2 regions of the Magnetovibrio massiliensis genome follow, and region 1 is predicted to be linked to the other one. Evidence: predicted binding sites of a transcription regulator. Region 1 holds the regulator's gene; the other holds the start of a gene.

Region 1 (8,074 bases):
AAATTCTTCAAAACATGAAGATTAACTCTAACCCCAGATGGTTAACAAAGGGTGGCGAGAACAAGCCTTTTACGGGCGCCATGCGTCTTTAAGGTATTTAAATCGCAGAAAACCCGTAACCATTGCAACGTCAAAACGAATGTCGCAAGCTTGGAGCGGGGGGTGATGGATTAAAAACTGCTGCGCCGCGCGCTCAATACGCCCGCGCTGTTTGGGGGTGATGGCGTCTAGGGCCGTTTGCACGTCGGACCGGGCTTTGACTTCGACAAAAACCAACAGTTTGCCGCGTTTGGCGGCCAGGTCTAGTTCCCCCACATGGGTTTTGTAATTGCGCCCAACGATACGCCACCCTTGCAGCCGCAATCCCCACGCCACCAGGGTTTCTGCCCAGCGCCCACGTTTTTGCGCGCGCACCCGGGCAGTGCTGGGTTGGGCTTTGGGGGATGAGGACGGTTTACTCAAGGCGACGGTCTCGCTACTCTTCATCAAACTTTGGCCGTTTTTCGTGGCTATATTTCAGAGCGTATCCGATTTTTCAGAAGGCATCAGCCCCGCATATGACCATTCGCACAGTTTTCCGCACGTCTTTGATGGCCGCCGCCAGCGCACTGCTGTTGGTGGCGTGTCAGCAGACCACTGGGTCCGATCCGCAACTGGCCAATACAAAACCCGAAACTGCACCGTCTTCGAACGGAACATATGCGGCGTCTGGGGGCACCGGCCCGCAAATTGTGGCGCGCGCCCAGCAGCCCAAACCACATCCCCGCCCGCCGGTGCTGCCGTCTTTGGAAGACTTGATTGGGCGCTTGCCGACCGCGAGCCCGCACACGGCTCAACCGAGCCAAAGTGTCGAGCCACCGCCCGTGCCCCTGGCGCGCGGGCTGCGTGTGGCTGTGTTGTTGCCGCTTTCAGGTGCTAATCAACGGGTTGGCGCGGCCATGTTGAACGCGGCGCAAATGGCGCTGTTCGATTTTGCCGGCACCGATTTCGAAGTCTTGGTGCACGACACCCAAGGCACACCCGACGGGGCGCGCGAAGCCGCGCGTTTGGCCATTGGCGATGGCGCACAGCTGATCGTCGGGCCCTTGTTGGCCCCGTCGGTGCGCGCGGTGACGGAGCTTGCACAACTGGCCAATGTGCCGGTGATGGCGTTTTCATCCGATCGTTCCGTGGTCGGCCCTGGGGTTTACACCATGGGTTTTTTCCCGGGCGACGAAGTTTCACGCGTGGTCCAATACGCCACCGCCAAGGGCTTGAAACGGTTTGCTTTGTTGGCGCCGGAAGGGCCTTACGGCGAAAAGGTTTCGGCGACGTTCAACGCGGCGGTGTGGCAAGCGGGCGGCGTTGTGGTTGAAAGCCAGTTTTACGATCCCAACCTGTCGGACTTTTCCGAGCCGGTCAAACGCATTGCCCACTATAACGAACGCCGCGGCGCTTTGGTGGCGCAGCGCAACGCCTTGAAAGCCAAGGGGGACGAGGTCTCTCAGCTGGCGTTGAAGCGTTTGGGCAATCTGCAAACCATCGGTGAGCTGCCCTATGACGCTTTGCTGGTGGCCGACGGTGGCCGGCGTTTGATCGCGGTGTCGGCGATGCTGCCGTTTTACGACATCGACCCCAACAAAGTGCAAATTATGGGCACGGGGCAGTTTGACGAGCCAGGTCTGGGCGCCGAGCCCGCATTGGTGGGCAGTTGGTACGCCGCCCCCAATCCCGACACCCGCCAGAAATTTTCCGACGAATATCTCAGCGCGTATGGCAACCGCCCGCACCGCTTGGCGACGTTGGCCTATGACGCGACCGCTTTGGCGGTTTTGTTGGGCCCGCACAAATACGATGCGAACGTGTTGGCGGACGTGGGTGGATTTTCCGGCAAAGACGGCTTGTTCCGCTTCAATCAAAACGGCGAGGCCGAGCGCGGTCTGGCGGTGATGGAGGTGCGGCGCAAAGACGCAAAGATTATCGATCCCGCACCGACGGCGTTTTAAGGCGGGGTGTTAGGCATCGAATTAGTTCATTTTGCCGCCGCTAAAGCCCGCAAACGGATCGGGTTCGGGATCGTCCGTGCGTCCGTCGTCCAGCAGTTGTGCTATGATGCCGTTCAGCATCAAGCGGCCGGCATCTGTGGTGCAAATGCCGTGCTTGGAAATCTCCAAAAGTCCCGCGTTGCTGAGGTTTTCGACAGAGCGGCCATTGAGGCACTGCATTAACGGGGTTCCGGTTTGCGCTTCGAACTGCTCAGAATTGAGGCCTTCAGATAGGCGCAAGCCGGTTAAGATCAGCTCTTCTTCACGCTCGGAGCGTGTCAGCTCGCTCGATTTTGCCGTGCCGTGACCTTGGCTGTCGACTTTGGCAAGCCAGCGCGCTGGGTCGGCGATTTGGTGGGTGGCATGGGTTGTGCCATTTTGCGTGATCCGACCGTGTGCGCCGGGGCCGATACCGATGTAATCACCACCTTGCCAATAGCTTAAATTATGGCGGCTTTCTGCACCCGGACGGGCGTGATTGGACACTTCATAGGCCGGCAAACCGTCGGCGTCGCACATCTCTTGGGTGAGTTGATAAAGGTCGGCGGCCATATCTTCTTCCGCTTCCGAAACGTTTTGACGGAAAAAATCCGTTCCGGGTTCGACGGTCAGTTGATAAAGCGAAATGTGATCGGTCACCAAACCCAAAGCGTACTCCAACTCATCGGCCCAATCGCCTTCGCCCTGACCGGGGCGGGCATAGATTAAATCGATAGAGTAACGGTCAAAAACCGCTTGGGCGATATCCACGGCGCCAAGCGCCTCCTCGACGCTGTGTTCGCGGCCAAGGCGTTGTAAATCTTCATCATTTAGAGCTTGTACCCCAACCGAAACGCGATTGACGCCGGCATCGCGAAAGGCGCGGAACTTGGCGGCTTCGACGGATGTGGGGTTAGCTTCCAAAGTGATTTCACAGCTGGGATCAACCGCCCATTGATCGCTGGCAGTCTCTAAAATTGCGTGCACGGTGTCGGGGTCCAAGAGGCTGGGCGTGCCGCCGCCGAAGAACACGGATGTGAGCGTGCGGCTACTTGTTTGGCTTGCGTAATGTTTTAAATCCTGCAAAATTGCGGTGCGATAGTGGTCCTGATCGACGCTGGACGGCACGTTTGCGCGGGAGTTGAAATCGCAGTACGGACATTTGGACAAGCACCAGGGCCAGTGCACATAAAGCGCTAAGCTGTCAGCTGTCGGCGGGCTCACCAAAGGGGGAGGACGTTTGGCCATATGGACTTTCACGTTTGCAGATCAAATTCGTGTGACACAGGCGCGGGCACGCCCCGTCTTTAAAACAGTATTGATCCATTTGCTTCATTGCACAACAGAGGAAGAAAACACGGCCTGTGAAGATTTTGTGGACCTTGTCTGTTTTGTTGGGTGTCACGGCGTTTGTCATATTTGCACCGGGCCGCGCGCAGGCGGTGTCGTTTTCGTGCACCCTTGTGAACGGAACGACCGTGCGCCTGGTGCAAGATGTCACACTGAACAACATCGCCGTGGCTCGCACGACCATCAACGGTCCGGTGATTGTGTTTAACAGGACCGTGTTGAAAAAGTTTTCGACCCAAACCCAGCTGTTTTGGCTGTCCCACGAATGTGCGCATCAAAAGCTCGGCCATTTTACCGGACAAAAGGCTCAGGCGCGAGCGACCAAAGAGCAACAGGCCGATTGCCAAGGGGCCAAAGACATGGTGCGGCGTTTTCGCATCAGCAGCTATGATTTACGTGTCATCACCAACGAAGTGTCCCAAGTCGGCCGCGGCCGCGGCGGCCAAGCGGTCAACTATATGACGGGGTCTAAGCGCGCCGTTTTTATTCGACAATGTGCCGTCGCTGCAGCGGGGGGTTAAGCGTCCTCAAAACACGCGGCGACCAGCAGTTTGAACGCATTGGCGCGGTGGCTCATGGCGTGTTTGGCTTGGGGCTCCATTTCTGCGAATGTGGTCTCGAAGCCGTCGGGGATGAAGGTTGGGTCGTAGCCGAACCCTTTCTCGCCCCGGGGCGGCCAGGTCATGTGGCCGTGCACTTGGCCTTCGAAGCTTTCCGTGTGTCCGTCCGGCCATGCGAGCGTTAAAGCGCAGGCGAAGTGGGCGGAGCGGTCTTCGGCGCCGGCATCGATGATGGCGGTTTCGACCTTTTCCATGGCGACGGAAAAATCTTTGTCCGGCCCGGCCCAGCGCGCGGAATAGACACCGGGGTTGTCGCCCAGGGCATGCACGCAAAGCCCGCTGTCATCGGCCAAGGCCACGTGACCCGAAGCGGTGGCGGCGGCCAGGGCTTTGATTTGTGCGTTATCGATGAAGGTTTCCCCGTCTTCGACAGGTTCGGGCAAGCCCAGTTCGCCGACCGAGACGACATCCGCGCCGAACGGTTCCAACAATTCGCCGATTTCGCGCACTTTGCCGGGATTGTGGCTGGCGATGACCAGCTTACCGCCTTCAAACTTACGGGGCATTGCGGTTACTCCAGCTCCAAAACGTCGCGTTGCAGCTCAACCAGTTCGCTCACCCCTTTTTTGGCGAGGCTCATGAGCTCCATGAACTGGTCTTCGGAGAACGGATAGTCTTCCGCCGTGCCTTGAATTTCGACGATGCCTTGGGCCCCCGTCAGCACGAAGTTGGTGTCGGCTTCCGCTGCGCTGTCTTCCAAATAGTCCAGATCCAAAACAGCCGCGCCTTGGTAAAGTCCGCACGAAACGGCGGCGACTTGATCGACCAGGGGCACACTTTCAATCAGTTCGCGTTCCACCGCTTGGCGCAGCGCCAAGTGGAGCGCCACATAGGCCCCGGTGATGGATGCCGTGCGCGTGCCGCCGTCGGCTTGGATGACGTCGCAGTCCACGGTGATTTGCATTTCGCCCATGGCTTCCAAATCGGTGATGGCGCGCAGTGAGCGGCCGATCAGGCGTTGAATTTCTTGAGTACGGCCCGACTGTTTGCCGCGTGCGGCTTCGCGGTTCATGCGCGAATTGGTGGCACGCGGCAGCATGCCGTATTCCGCCGTGACCCAGCCTTTGCCCTGACCCCGGATCCACGGCGGCACGCGCTCTTCCAAGGTGGCGGCACACAACACGTGGGTGTCGCCGAACTTGATCAGGCACGAACCTTCGGCGTGTTTGGCGAAGCCGGGTTCAATGGTGACGGTGCGCATTTGGTCCAAGTCGCGGCCGCTGGGTCTCATATGAATTATCCTCAAGTCTTTAAAATGTATTGGCCCCCAAGCTAAACGGGCTGGGAGCGTAGAACAAGCGCGCAATTGACGGAATTTGCCCACGTGATTACCTTGGAGTTCATGATCACCGAACTCAACGAACGCTCCCGCGAAATCTTTCGCCGCATTGTCGACGGTTACCTGGACACAGGAGCACCGGTGGGCTCGCGCACGCTGAGCCGTCAGTCGGGGCTGGATATCTCGCCCGCGACCATCCGCAACGTCATGGCGGACTTGGAAGACGCGGGCTTGTTGTGTTCACCGCACACATCTGCAGGCCGCCTGCCGACCGAGTTGGGGCTGAAGCTTTATGTGGACGGCATTTTGGAGGTGGGCAATCTGACGAAGGACGAGCGCCAATCCATCGAGGGGGAGTGCAAAGCGTCCGGCACCTCGGTCGAGGGGATGTTGGAAAATGCCACCCAAGCCTTGTCGGGCCTGTCGCATTTGACGGGCTTGGTGGTTGCGCCCAAAACCCAGGCCCCCTTGAAGCACATTGAATTCGTCAGCCTGTCGCCGGGTCGGGCCTTGGTGGTCTTGGTCACCGAAAACGGGGTGGTGGAAAACCGCATTATAGAAGTGCCCGCCAACATCTTGCCGAGCGCCTTGGTGGAAGCGACCAATTATTTGTCGGCGCGCTTGGTGGGGCGGACCTTGAACGAAGCCTTTGGGGCGATCCAAGCCGAACTCACGTCTCACAAGGCGCAATTGGACGCGCTCACCGCCAAAGTGGTGGAAGAAGGCTTGGCCGTTTGGGCGGGCGGGGACGGGGATAGCTCTCTGATCGTGCGCGGACAGGCGAATTTGTTGGAAGACATGGACGCCGCTGCGGATTTGGAGCACATCCGGTCTTTGTTCGAAGCGCTGGAAACCAAGGAATCCATGGCGCGGCTCATCGAAAGTGCCGACATCGCCGACGGTGTGCAAATTTTTATCGGTGCGGAAAACAACCTGTTTGGCATGTCGGGCTGCTCCATGGTGGTGGGGCCCTATCGCGACACCCAAGAACGCATCATCGGCACCATCGGCGTGATCGGTCCGACGCGTATGAATTACGCCCGAATCATTCCCATGGTGGACTACACAGCGAAGATGGTGGGCCGCTTGATCGGCTAAAAGCTCGGCGAATGTCACATTTCCATATCAAAAGAACGACTTTTCCGCGTTTCGCGGGTTGATTCGTGCGTCAAATCGGTTACATACCTCCCAACCGAGGATCAGTGGGAAAACACACCCGATGAACACAGAACACGAAGTGCCAGCCGAAGACGTTCCGGAAACGCCGGAAGAGGTCGCGGCTGCTCAAGCCGATGCCCAAGCCGAAGCCGCGCGCGAAATCGAGATCGAAATCGCCGACGCGCAAGAAGAGGCTGCCGCCGAACAGCCCGAAGAGCTTGATTTGGAAGGTGAAATCGCCAAGCTGAAAGACCAGCTGCTGCGCGCCATGGCGGAAGCCGAAAACACGCGCCGCATTGCCGCGCGTGAAAAAACCGACGCGCAAAAGTACGCGGTCACCAACTTTGGCCGCGATATGCTGCGTGTGGCGGATTATTTGTCCATGGCGACCATGGCGGTGACCCAGGAAGCCCGCGATGCGGATTCCAACCTCAACAACCTGTGTGTCGGCATCGACATGACCATGAAGGAACTGTTGAACGTCTTTGAAGGCCACGGCATCAAGCCGATTAAGACCGATGGCGTGACGTTCGACCACAATCTGCACGAAGCGATCAGCCAAGAAGAAAACCCGGACGTGCCCAAAGGCACCATCCTGCGCGCTCAGCGCGGTGGGTTTACCTTGAAAGACCGTTTGTTGCGTCCCGCCCAGGTGGTTGTCGCCACCGGTGGCCCGAAACCGGAAAACCCGGATGCGGCGTCAGAGGCGGACACTTTGGACCAAGCCCCGGACGATGCCCAAAAGGCTTATGAAGGCGACGGTGCCGAGCCCGGTCAGCAAGTGGACCAAGAAACCTAAGAAAAACCCGACCTTTAGTCCGGTTTTTCGCCATTTCAAGCGTTGCGGGGGCCAAATCCCAGGCTTATATACCTCGCAACCAAAGCCCTTAACGGGGCATTTGAACATTAACCATTGAGGCGACAGCCTCTTTAACCCGAGGGGACCGACGCGGAGCTTGAGGATAAGGCCGCTAAAGTCCGCCTGAGACGGAGATTGAAAGACATGAGCAAAGTTATCGGTATTGACTTGGGCACCACGAACTCGTGTTTGTCCTTGATGGAAGGCTCCGATCCGAAAGTGATCGAAAATGCCGAGGGCGCGCGCACCACGCCGTCCATGGTCGCCTTCACAGATGATGGTGAACGCCTGGTGGGTCAGCCCGCCAAACGCCAAGCCGTCACCAACCCCACGGACACCCTGTTCGCCATCAAACGTTTGATCGGCCGTCGCTACAACGACCCGCTGACCGAAAAAGACAAAGGTTTGGTGCCGTATCACATCACCGAAGGCAAAAATGGTGACGCATGGGTGGAAGCTCAGGGCAAAGATTACAGCCCGTCTGAAGTCTCCGCGTTCATTTTGCAAAAAATGAAAGAAACGGCGGAAAGCTACTTGGGCGCAGAAGTCACGCAAGCCGTGATCACCGTTCCGGCTTACTTCAACGACAGCCAGCGCCAAGCCACCAAAGACGCCGGTAAGATTGCCGGTTTGGAAGTGCTGCGCATCATCAACGAACCGACCGCTGCGGCTCTGGCTTATGGCCTTGAGAAAAAAGACGGCGGTGTGGTTGCTGTTTATGACTTGGGCGGTGGTACGTTTGACGTTTCTATTTTGGAAATCGGCGACGGTGTCTTCGAAGTGAAGTCCACCAACGGCGATACGT
Region 2 (8,074 bases), on a different contig from region 1:
AACCTCCTCCATCACATCGCAAACGTTATTGCCGCGCAACAGAGCCCGCTCATAGCCACCCCGCAAATCCAGGCCGCGCCGTTCCAGTTGAAGCGCAAAGAAGTTGGTTTTAGACAGCTGGCGGCTCACACCCGTCGCCACCACCACCGCCAACATCACGCCCATGGTGATTTCATAATCACCCGTCATTTCAAACACGATCAAAGTGGTCGAAATTGGCGCCCCCAACACCGCACCGGCCACCGCACCCATACCGATCAGGGTATAGCCGCCGGCGTCTAAGTGCAGGCCTGGAAAAATAAATTCGCTAAGTATGCCAAACGCGCCGCCCAGCATGGCGCCGATCACCAAGGACGGTGAGAACACGCCGCCGCCAAAGCCAAACCCCAAACACAGCGCAGTGGCGACGATCTTGCCGATCAACACCGCCAGTAACAAGCCTAAGCCGACCGTTCCGCCCAGGGCATCGTCCGTGATACCGTAACCCACGCCCAACAATTGAGGCAGCCAAAGCGCCATGAGGCCTAAACCTAAGCCCGCAAGGCCCGGACGCACCCAACTGGGCACGGGCAGGCGTTGAGATTGGTCTTGGGCGAAAAAAATGCTGCGCAAAAACAGGCTCGCGGTCAGACCTGCGAGAATCCCCAAGACGATAAAAGCCGGAAATTCCAAGTACGACGTGATTTCATGGGGCGGGATAATGAAGGCGGGATAATCGCCAAAATACGCCCGCGACAGCGCCGTGCCCGTCACAGACGCGATGACAACGGGGGCAAAGGCTTTTAAGGCATAGTGCCCAATAACCACTTCGTTGGCGAACAAAGCACCTGCGATGGGAGCGTTGAACGACCCGGCGACCGCGGCCGCCACGCCGCAACCCAACATGGTGCGCGCCAAGTTGCGGCTGAGGTGTAGTTGCTTGGACACCCAAGCCGCCAATGAGGCCCCTAAGTGCACCGCCGGACCCTCTCGCCCGACCGACGCACCTGCGCCAATGGACAACGCATTGACCAACCCGGCCCAAATCCCCGTGGTCAGCGACATCTTGCCGCCCCGCATGGCGCTGGCTTCGATCACATCCGCAACCCCGTGGGGACGCGCGCCCGGGAGTTTGTAACGAATAATCAAGCCCACGGCCAAGCCGCCTAAGGTGGGGACCAAGACCACCTGCCACCAAGGCAAGTTAGCCACGTAATCATAAAGCCGTTCGTCCGGCGCACCGTAAAACAGGTTTTGAAAAAATAAGATGCCTTCGCGAAAGACAATCACCAAGCCACCGCCGACCAGCCCCACAATCACCGACAAAAAGCCCAAAATCAGCTGATCGTTTTTCAAAAAACGACGCGCTGATGACAGCAAGCGGGATGGGGAAAAGGTGGAACGCGTCATGAAAAAGGCCCAAAGCACAAAATCGACTGCCCACTGTTACACAAACAGGTGAACAATAGATTGATTTTAAAAGATGATCGCAGAGATTTCCACGTCACATCTTCTTTTTGGGGCCGCTTGTTTTAACTAAAGCTCAGCTCGCCGTCTTTAAGCTCGTTCTGGCTGACGACCTGATTGCGGCCATTGGCTTTGGCTTTATATAGCCCTTGATCCGCGCGCTTAATGATGTCGGGGATCGGCTCGCCAAACTCAAACTCGGCGGCACCGATGGACACGGTGATTTTACCCAAATCCTGATCCGTCGCACGGTTGACCAGTTTTTTGGTCGAAATCATTTGGCGGAGATTTTCCGCCACGTGCACAGCACCGTCCAAATCGGTGTCGGGCAGAATAACGGCAAACTCTTCACCGCCGTAACGCGCCGGGATATCCCCGCCCTTCACACCTTTGTTTAAGGTGTTGGCCATCAACTTCAGCACCTCGTCACCCGTCTGGTGGCCCCACGTGTCGTTGAACTTCTTAAAGTGATCAATGTCCAACAAAAGCAAGCAAAGCTTCTTGCCCGCTTCCATGGCGTCGCGGGCTTGACGGCGCAGTTCCATATCGAACAGCTTACGATTGGAGATGCCCGTCAAAGCATCGGTCAGGGCCTCGCGGCGCATGTCTTCCAAGTCACCACGCAACTGGCCGACCTCTTCGGTGGATTCGGCCAATTGGCTTTCGAGGTTTTGGTTGATTTCTTCCATCTTGCGGGTGTCGTTGATGACCTTAGTCACCGCCGCTTTCAGGGATTCCACACCGTTGGCACCCAAAATATCATTTTCGGCAGAGGCCAGAGATTCGCCAACTTCCGAAGCCCCTTTTCCCGCATCGCCGACGTAATTGATGATGCGCTCCAGCTCTTTTTCGATCCGTTCCGTGGTCTCATGCAAAGTCTGATCTTGAGCTTCAGTGCTGAAGAACTTTTCATACAAGTCCGCGTTCACAGCTTCGCCAAAATCTTGATTGTTGTCGATCAAGATGGAGATCATCCGCGACAAATCCGGTTCCCGGTCCGAGGCATGTGTGTACCAGACTAAGAAGTTGTGTGGTGAGGCGGGAACGTTGCGTTCCACCATCATCTCCAACGCTTGTCTTGCGTATTGCAGCGCTTGCTCAAATGAATCGTGCACGTTTGCACTGTCCCCAATGACACGCTCCTGGCACATGTGAACACAAGGTGGAGCTTTGATTTTTCAGAACTATCACTTTGGGATGATACCGTGTTCTCCCAAAAGGCCAAGTGGAAACGACGTCGATCGAGAGAAAAGTCGGGGAAAAACACGCTCTCGGCCGTCTCGCCCCTTCCAAGACGGGGCCAGAGCGTGTAAAAGCATGGCCGAGCGCGCTGTTGCGCTGCGAAATTGACCTGGGGAAAATGAGCGACCGTCATGAACGCTCCGCTGGACACCACGCAACCCTTTGAAATTGCTGTCGTCGTGCCTGTTCACAACGAAAGTGAAAACATCCGCCCGCTGATTGAAGAAATCAGCGCCGCGCTGGATGCCATGTACGGTGAAAAACCGGCAAATTATGAAATCGTCTATGTCAACGACGGCTCCAAAGACGATACCGCCGATAAGCTCGACGAAATGGCGAAGGAACAGCCGCGTCTGAGCGTCTATCGCCACGCGGTCGCCTGCGGCCAAAGTGCGGCCGTTGCCACCGGCGTCAAAAAGGCCCGCGCGACCTTCATCGCCACCTTGGACGGCGACGGCCAAAACGACCCAGCCGACATTCCCGCCCTATTCGCCAAACTCAAAGACGCCCAAGACCCCAATTTTTTGCTGGTTGCGGGCTGGCGTGCAAAACGCAAAGACACGGAATGGAAACGCTTCCAATCCAAGCTCGCCAACGCCGTGCGTCAAAAGCTGTTGGGCGACAACACACCCGATACGGGGTGCGGCCTGAAGGTCATGACCCGCGAAGCGTTTTTGGACATGCCGCGCTTTGATCACATGCACCGCTACTTGCCCGCGCTGATGATCCGGCGTGGCGGCGATGTGGTGTCTGTCGAGGTCAACCACCGCCACCGCGAGCGCGGCATTTCGAAATACGGCATGTGGGACCGCCTGTCGGTCGCCATCCGCGACTTGATCGGTGTGATGTGGCTGATTGCCCGGGGCTCCAAACCCGAAGTCAGTGACGTCCGTCAGGCTTCCAAAGACTGAGGCCGCCGCTCTAGATGTCCCAACACATGAACCCCAGCTCTATTTTGCGCGGCGTTGCCATTATGGCGACGTTGGCTTTGGCGCTCTATGTGTTCGAAGCTGCCGACTTGGGCAATGTTTTGACCAACGACTGGGTCGATTCGCACATCAAGGGCCAAGGGATCGGCGGGGAACTGCTGTTTTTGGGCTTGGCCGCTTTGGCGACCGGGTTCGGACTGCCGCGCCAAGTGGTCAGCGGCTTGGCCGGATATGCCTTTGGTTTCTTGCTGGGCACCAGCTTGGCCTTGTTGGGCACAGTCGTCGGCTGCATCGGAGCGTTTTATTACGCCCGCCTGCTGGCCCGTGCGCCCTTGCAAAAGAAGTTTTCCAAACGGGTCAAACGTTTGGACGATTTTTTGCACGACCACACATTTTCCATGACCCTGTTGATCCGCATGTTGCCTGTGGGTTCAAACATCGCCACGAACTTAGCCGCAGGCGTGTCGAGCATTCGCGGCGTGCCGTTTTTTGGCGGTTCCACCCTGGGATATCTCCCCCAGACATTGATCTTCGCCCTTTTGGGCAGCGGCGTGTCCGTGGACCCGGCGTTGCGCATTACATTAAGTGTCGTTTTGTTCGTAGCGTCAGCGCTCTTGGGCGTGTATCTTTACCGCCGTTTCCGCCATGGCAAGTCGTTGAGCCGTAAAATCGACGCCGAGCTAGGTGCGGACGAAGACGAAGCAAAATCCTAAGCCTGAAGAACCGAACTTAAGGGTCCGCCTTGAAACTCCATACATCTACTCCCTCTGATGCTTGGCTCACCACGCTGATTTGGTGCGCCCTGGTTTCTGTCGCCGTTATTTTGCGGCCGCTCCTGCCCATTGATGAAACCCGCTACGTCACAGTCGCGTGGGAAATGTATCTCAGTGGCGATTATTGGGTTCCCACCAAAAACGGTGAAATCTACAGCCACAAGCCGCCGTTCTTTTTCTGGCTGATGAATTTGGGCTGGAAAATTTTTGGCGTTTCGGAAAACTGGGCCCGCCTGGTCGCCCCGCTATTCGGCCTCGCCAGCGTTCTGTCCACGGTGAAATTGGCTGGCGCTCTTTGGCCCGATGTCTTAGGCAACGTGCGACGCGCGCGCGGTTGGGCTGCGGCTTTAATCGTGATGACGGGACTGTATTGGACCGTCTTTGCCTCCATGACCATGTTCGACACCATGGTCACCTTCGCCGCCGTTTTGGCCGTTTTGGGCTATGTCATGGCGTGGCAAGGTCTGGCTGCGGGACGAGGCTACTGGAAAGGCATTTTGATCGCAGGCGTTGGCCTGGGCATTGGCGGCTTAGCCAAGGGTCCGGCTATTTTGGTGCACACGCTGCCCTTGGCATTGCTGGCCCCACTGTGGGGGCCGATGCTGTCCTACAAAGCAACCGGCCCGGCCTGGGGCAAATGGTACGGCGGTGTGTTCATTTCTATCTTTATCGGCGCCGGCATCACGTTGGCCTGGGCGATCCCGGCGGCCATCATCGGCGGGGAAGAATACCGCGACGCTATCTTCATCAAACAAAGTGCGGACCGCATGGTGAAGTCGTTTGCCCACCAACGCCCGGTGTATTGGTTCCTTTGGATTTTACCCTTGATGCTGTTGCCCTGGACCTTGTGGCCGCGTTTGTGGAAAGCCTTGGGCTTTCGCAAAGCCTGGAACAACCGAACCGGGCTTCGCAGCGCATGGAATGACGGCAGTGCACGCGTGCTGTTGATTTGGGCCGGGGCGTCGTTTGTGATTTTTTCCGCCATCAGCGGCAAACAGCCCCACTACCTGTTGCCGATCTTCCCGGCTTTGGCGTTGCTTGCGGCTTATTTGCTGATCCGTGTGGAGCCTGCAGCCCCCACACCCAACCGCCACCGCGTCCCGGTCTTGTTTTTGGCGGGGCTGGCGTTTGTCTTAATGGCCGCCTTGCTGAGTTACGACTGGATTGAACCGTATCTCTCCAAACCATTGCCCGTGTGGGTTGACGCGGCAGAGCCCCTGTGGCTGCTGGTGGGCTTCTTTTGCGCCATTGCCATTTCCAACATCGGCGTGCGCAACACGCTTCACGAAGTTCGCCTGATTGCCGTCGCCGTCACCGCGCTGATGGTTTCCTTGCATTTCACCGCCGCGCCCGCATTTGACATTGCGTTTAACCTACAACCCGCCGCCAAGCGCATCAAAGCTTGGCAGGATGAAGGCCGCCCGGTGCTCTATGTCGGCAAATACCACGGTGAATTTCAGTTCCTGGGGCGTTTGATTCAGCCGTTGGACAACTTCAACGAAATGCGCGATGTACCCGCGTGGTCCGCTGAACATCCCACAGGTGTCGTCCTAGCCACCCGCAGCCCCAAAGAAATCACCCAATATCCAGACCCGGTGCTGACCCTGCCCAAACGCGCCAAGATCTTGGTGGTGTGGGACGCTAAAGACTTCGTCCAACCCTAAACCACCTGAATTTTCGGGTTTTTTCGCCAAATTCATCGAATTTTTCAAAAAAAGCCGCTCCGCCTGTTGACAGAGTGGGGTGGGCACTCTTAAATCCCTGGCACTCGTTTGGGGAGAGTGCTAACAAACCAAAAATCACCCCCCAAACATTCGATTTCTCAAGAACTTCCTTTGGAGGAAATACAATATGAAGTTCCGTCCTCTTCACGATCGCGTGCTTGTCCGCCGCCTCGAAACCGAAGAAAAAACCGCTGGTGGCATCATCATCCCCGATACCGCTCAAGAAAAACCGTCTGAAGGTGTGATCGTTGCCGTTGGCTCCGGTATCCACAAAGAAGACGGCACTGTTGCTCCGCTCGAACTGAAAGAAGGCGACAACGTCTTGTTCGGCAAATGGGGCGGCACCGAAATCAAATTCGGTGGTGAAGATTTGCTCATTATGAAAGAGAGCGACATCTTGGGCGTCATCGAAACGACTGCCAAAGGCAAAAAGAAGAAGTAAGGCGCTGGGCCTTTGCCCGCCCCACTTCTCTTTCACCCGATTTATTGAGCCAATCCAAAGATAAGGAAATATTCCATGGCTGCTAAAGACGTAAAATTTGGTGCTGATGCCCGTGCCCGTATGCTGGCTGGCGTCGACACCTTGGCTAACGCCGTAAAAGTCACCCTGGGCCCCAAAGGCCGCAACGTTGTTTTGGACAAAGCTTTTGGCGCACCGCGCATCACGAAAGACGGTGTCTCTGTTGCTAAAGAAATCGACTTGGCTGACAAGTTCGAAAACATGGGCGCACAGATGGTCAAAGAAGTCGCTTCGCGCACCAACGACGAAGCTGGCGACGGCACCACGACCGCTACCGTTCTGGCCCAAGCCATCGTTCGCGAAGGCTGCAAAGCTGTTGCTGCCGGCATGAACCCGATGGATCTCAAACGCGGCATCGATCTCGCTGTCGACGTTGTCATCAAAGACGTCGACAAACGTTCCAAGAAAGTCAAAACCTCTGCTGAAGTTGCACAGGTTGGCACCATCTCCGCCAACGGCGAAGCTGAAATTGGCGATATGATCGCTCAAGCCATGGAACGCGTCGGCAACGAAGGTGTCATCACCGTTGAAGAAGCCAAAGGCTTGGACACGGAACTCAGCGTTGTTGAAGGCATGCAGTTCGACCGTGGTTACACGTCTCCGTACTTCGTGACCAACGCCGAAAAAATGACCTGCGAAATGGAAAACCCGTTCATCCTGATCCACGAAAGCAAGCTGACCTCTTTGCAAGCTATGCTGCCGGTTTTGGAAGCCGTGGTTCAATCCTCTCGCCCGTTGTTGATCATCGCTGAAGACATCGAAGGCGAAGCGCTGGCAACGTTGGTTGTCAACAAACTGCGTGGCGGTTTGAAAGTGGCTGCTGTCAAAGCTCCGGGCTTCGGCGAGCGCCGCAAAGCCATGATGGAAGACATCGCCATCTTGACCAACGGCCAAGTGGTTTCCGAAGACTTAGGGATTAAGCTCGAAAACGTCACTTTGGACATGCTGGGCACGTGTAAACGCGTCAACATCACCAAAGAAGAAACCACCATCGTTGACGGTGCTGGCACCAAAAAAGGCATCCAAGCGCGTTGCAACCAAATCCGCGCACAAGCCGAAGAAACCACCTCCGACTACGACAAAGAAAAACTGCAAGAACGTCTGGCCAAATTGGCTGGCGGCGTTGCCGTGATCCACGTCGGCGGCGGTTCCGAAGTTGAAGTGAAAGAACGCAAAGACCGCGTTGACGATGCACTGCACGCAACCCGCGCAGCTGTCGAAGAAGGCATCGTCCCGGGTGGCGGCACCGCACTGTTGTACGGTGGCAAAGCTCTGGCGAAACTCGAAGGCGACAACTCCGACCAAAACGTCGGCATCGACATCGTGCGTCGTGCGGTTCAAGCTCCGGTTCGTCAAATCGCTGAAAATGCCGGTGCCGATGGCGCTGTCATCGCAGGCAAGCTGATGGAATCCAAAGACACAGCTCACGGCTACAACGCT

What was found. The regulator HrcA, encoded in region 1, represses chaperone genes, less so after heat shock. The targets are predictions, from matches to a motif close to GTTAGCACTCNCCNNNGGNGAGTGCTAAC.
Region 2: the regulator HrcA is predicted to act here: its motif matches at 6,151-6,179, upstream of V5T82_RS17330 (co-chaperone GroES).

The regions. Positions count from the first base shown of each region.
Region 1 is NZ_JBAHUR010000001.1:155,224-163,297, forward strand. Features, by position in the region: gene V5T82_RS00805 (YraN family protein) at 70-462, opposite strand; gene V5T82_RS00810 (penicillin-binding protein activator) at 558-1,985, shown strand; gene hemW (radical SAM family heme chaperone HemW) at 2,007-3,251, opposite strand; gene V5T82_RS00820 (hypothetical protein) at 3,386-3,874, shown strand; gene rdgB (RdgB/HAM1 family non-canonical purine NTP pyrophosphatase) at 3,871-4,479, opposite strand; gene rph (ribonuclease PH) at 4,485-5,204, opposite strand; gene hrcA (heat-inducible transcriptional repressor HrcA) at 5,316-6,350, shown strand; gene V5T82_RS00840 (nucleotide exchange factor GrpE) at 6,472-7,209, shown strand; gene dnaK (molecular chaperone DnaK) at 7,414-8,074, shown strand, end outside.
Region 2 is NZ_JBAHUR010000021.1:20,598-28,671, reverse strand. Features, by position in the region: gene V5T82_RS17355 (chloride channel protein) at 1-1,389, opposite strand, end outside; gene V5T82_RS17350 (GGDEF domain-containing protein) at 1,512-2,561, opposite strand; gene V5T82_RS17345 (glycosyltransferase family 2 protein) at 2,820-3,599, shown strand; gene V5T82_RS17340 (TVP38/TMEM64 family protein) at 3,614-4,330, shown strand; gene V5T82_RS17335 (ArnT family glycosyltransferase) at 4,360-6,054, shown strand; gene V5T82_RS17330 (co-chaperone GroES) at 6,242-6,556, shown strand; gene groL (chaperonin GroEL) at 6,632-8,074, shown strand, end outside.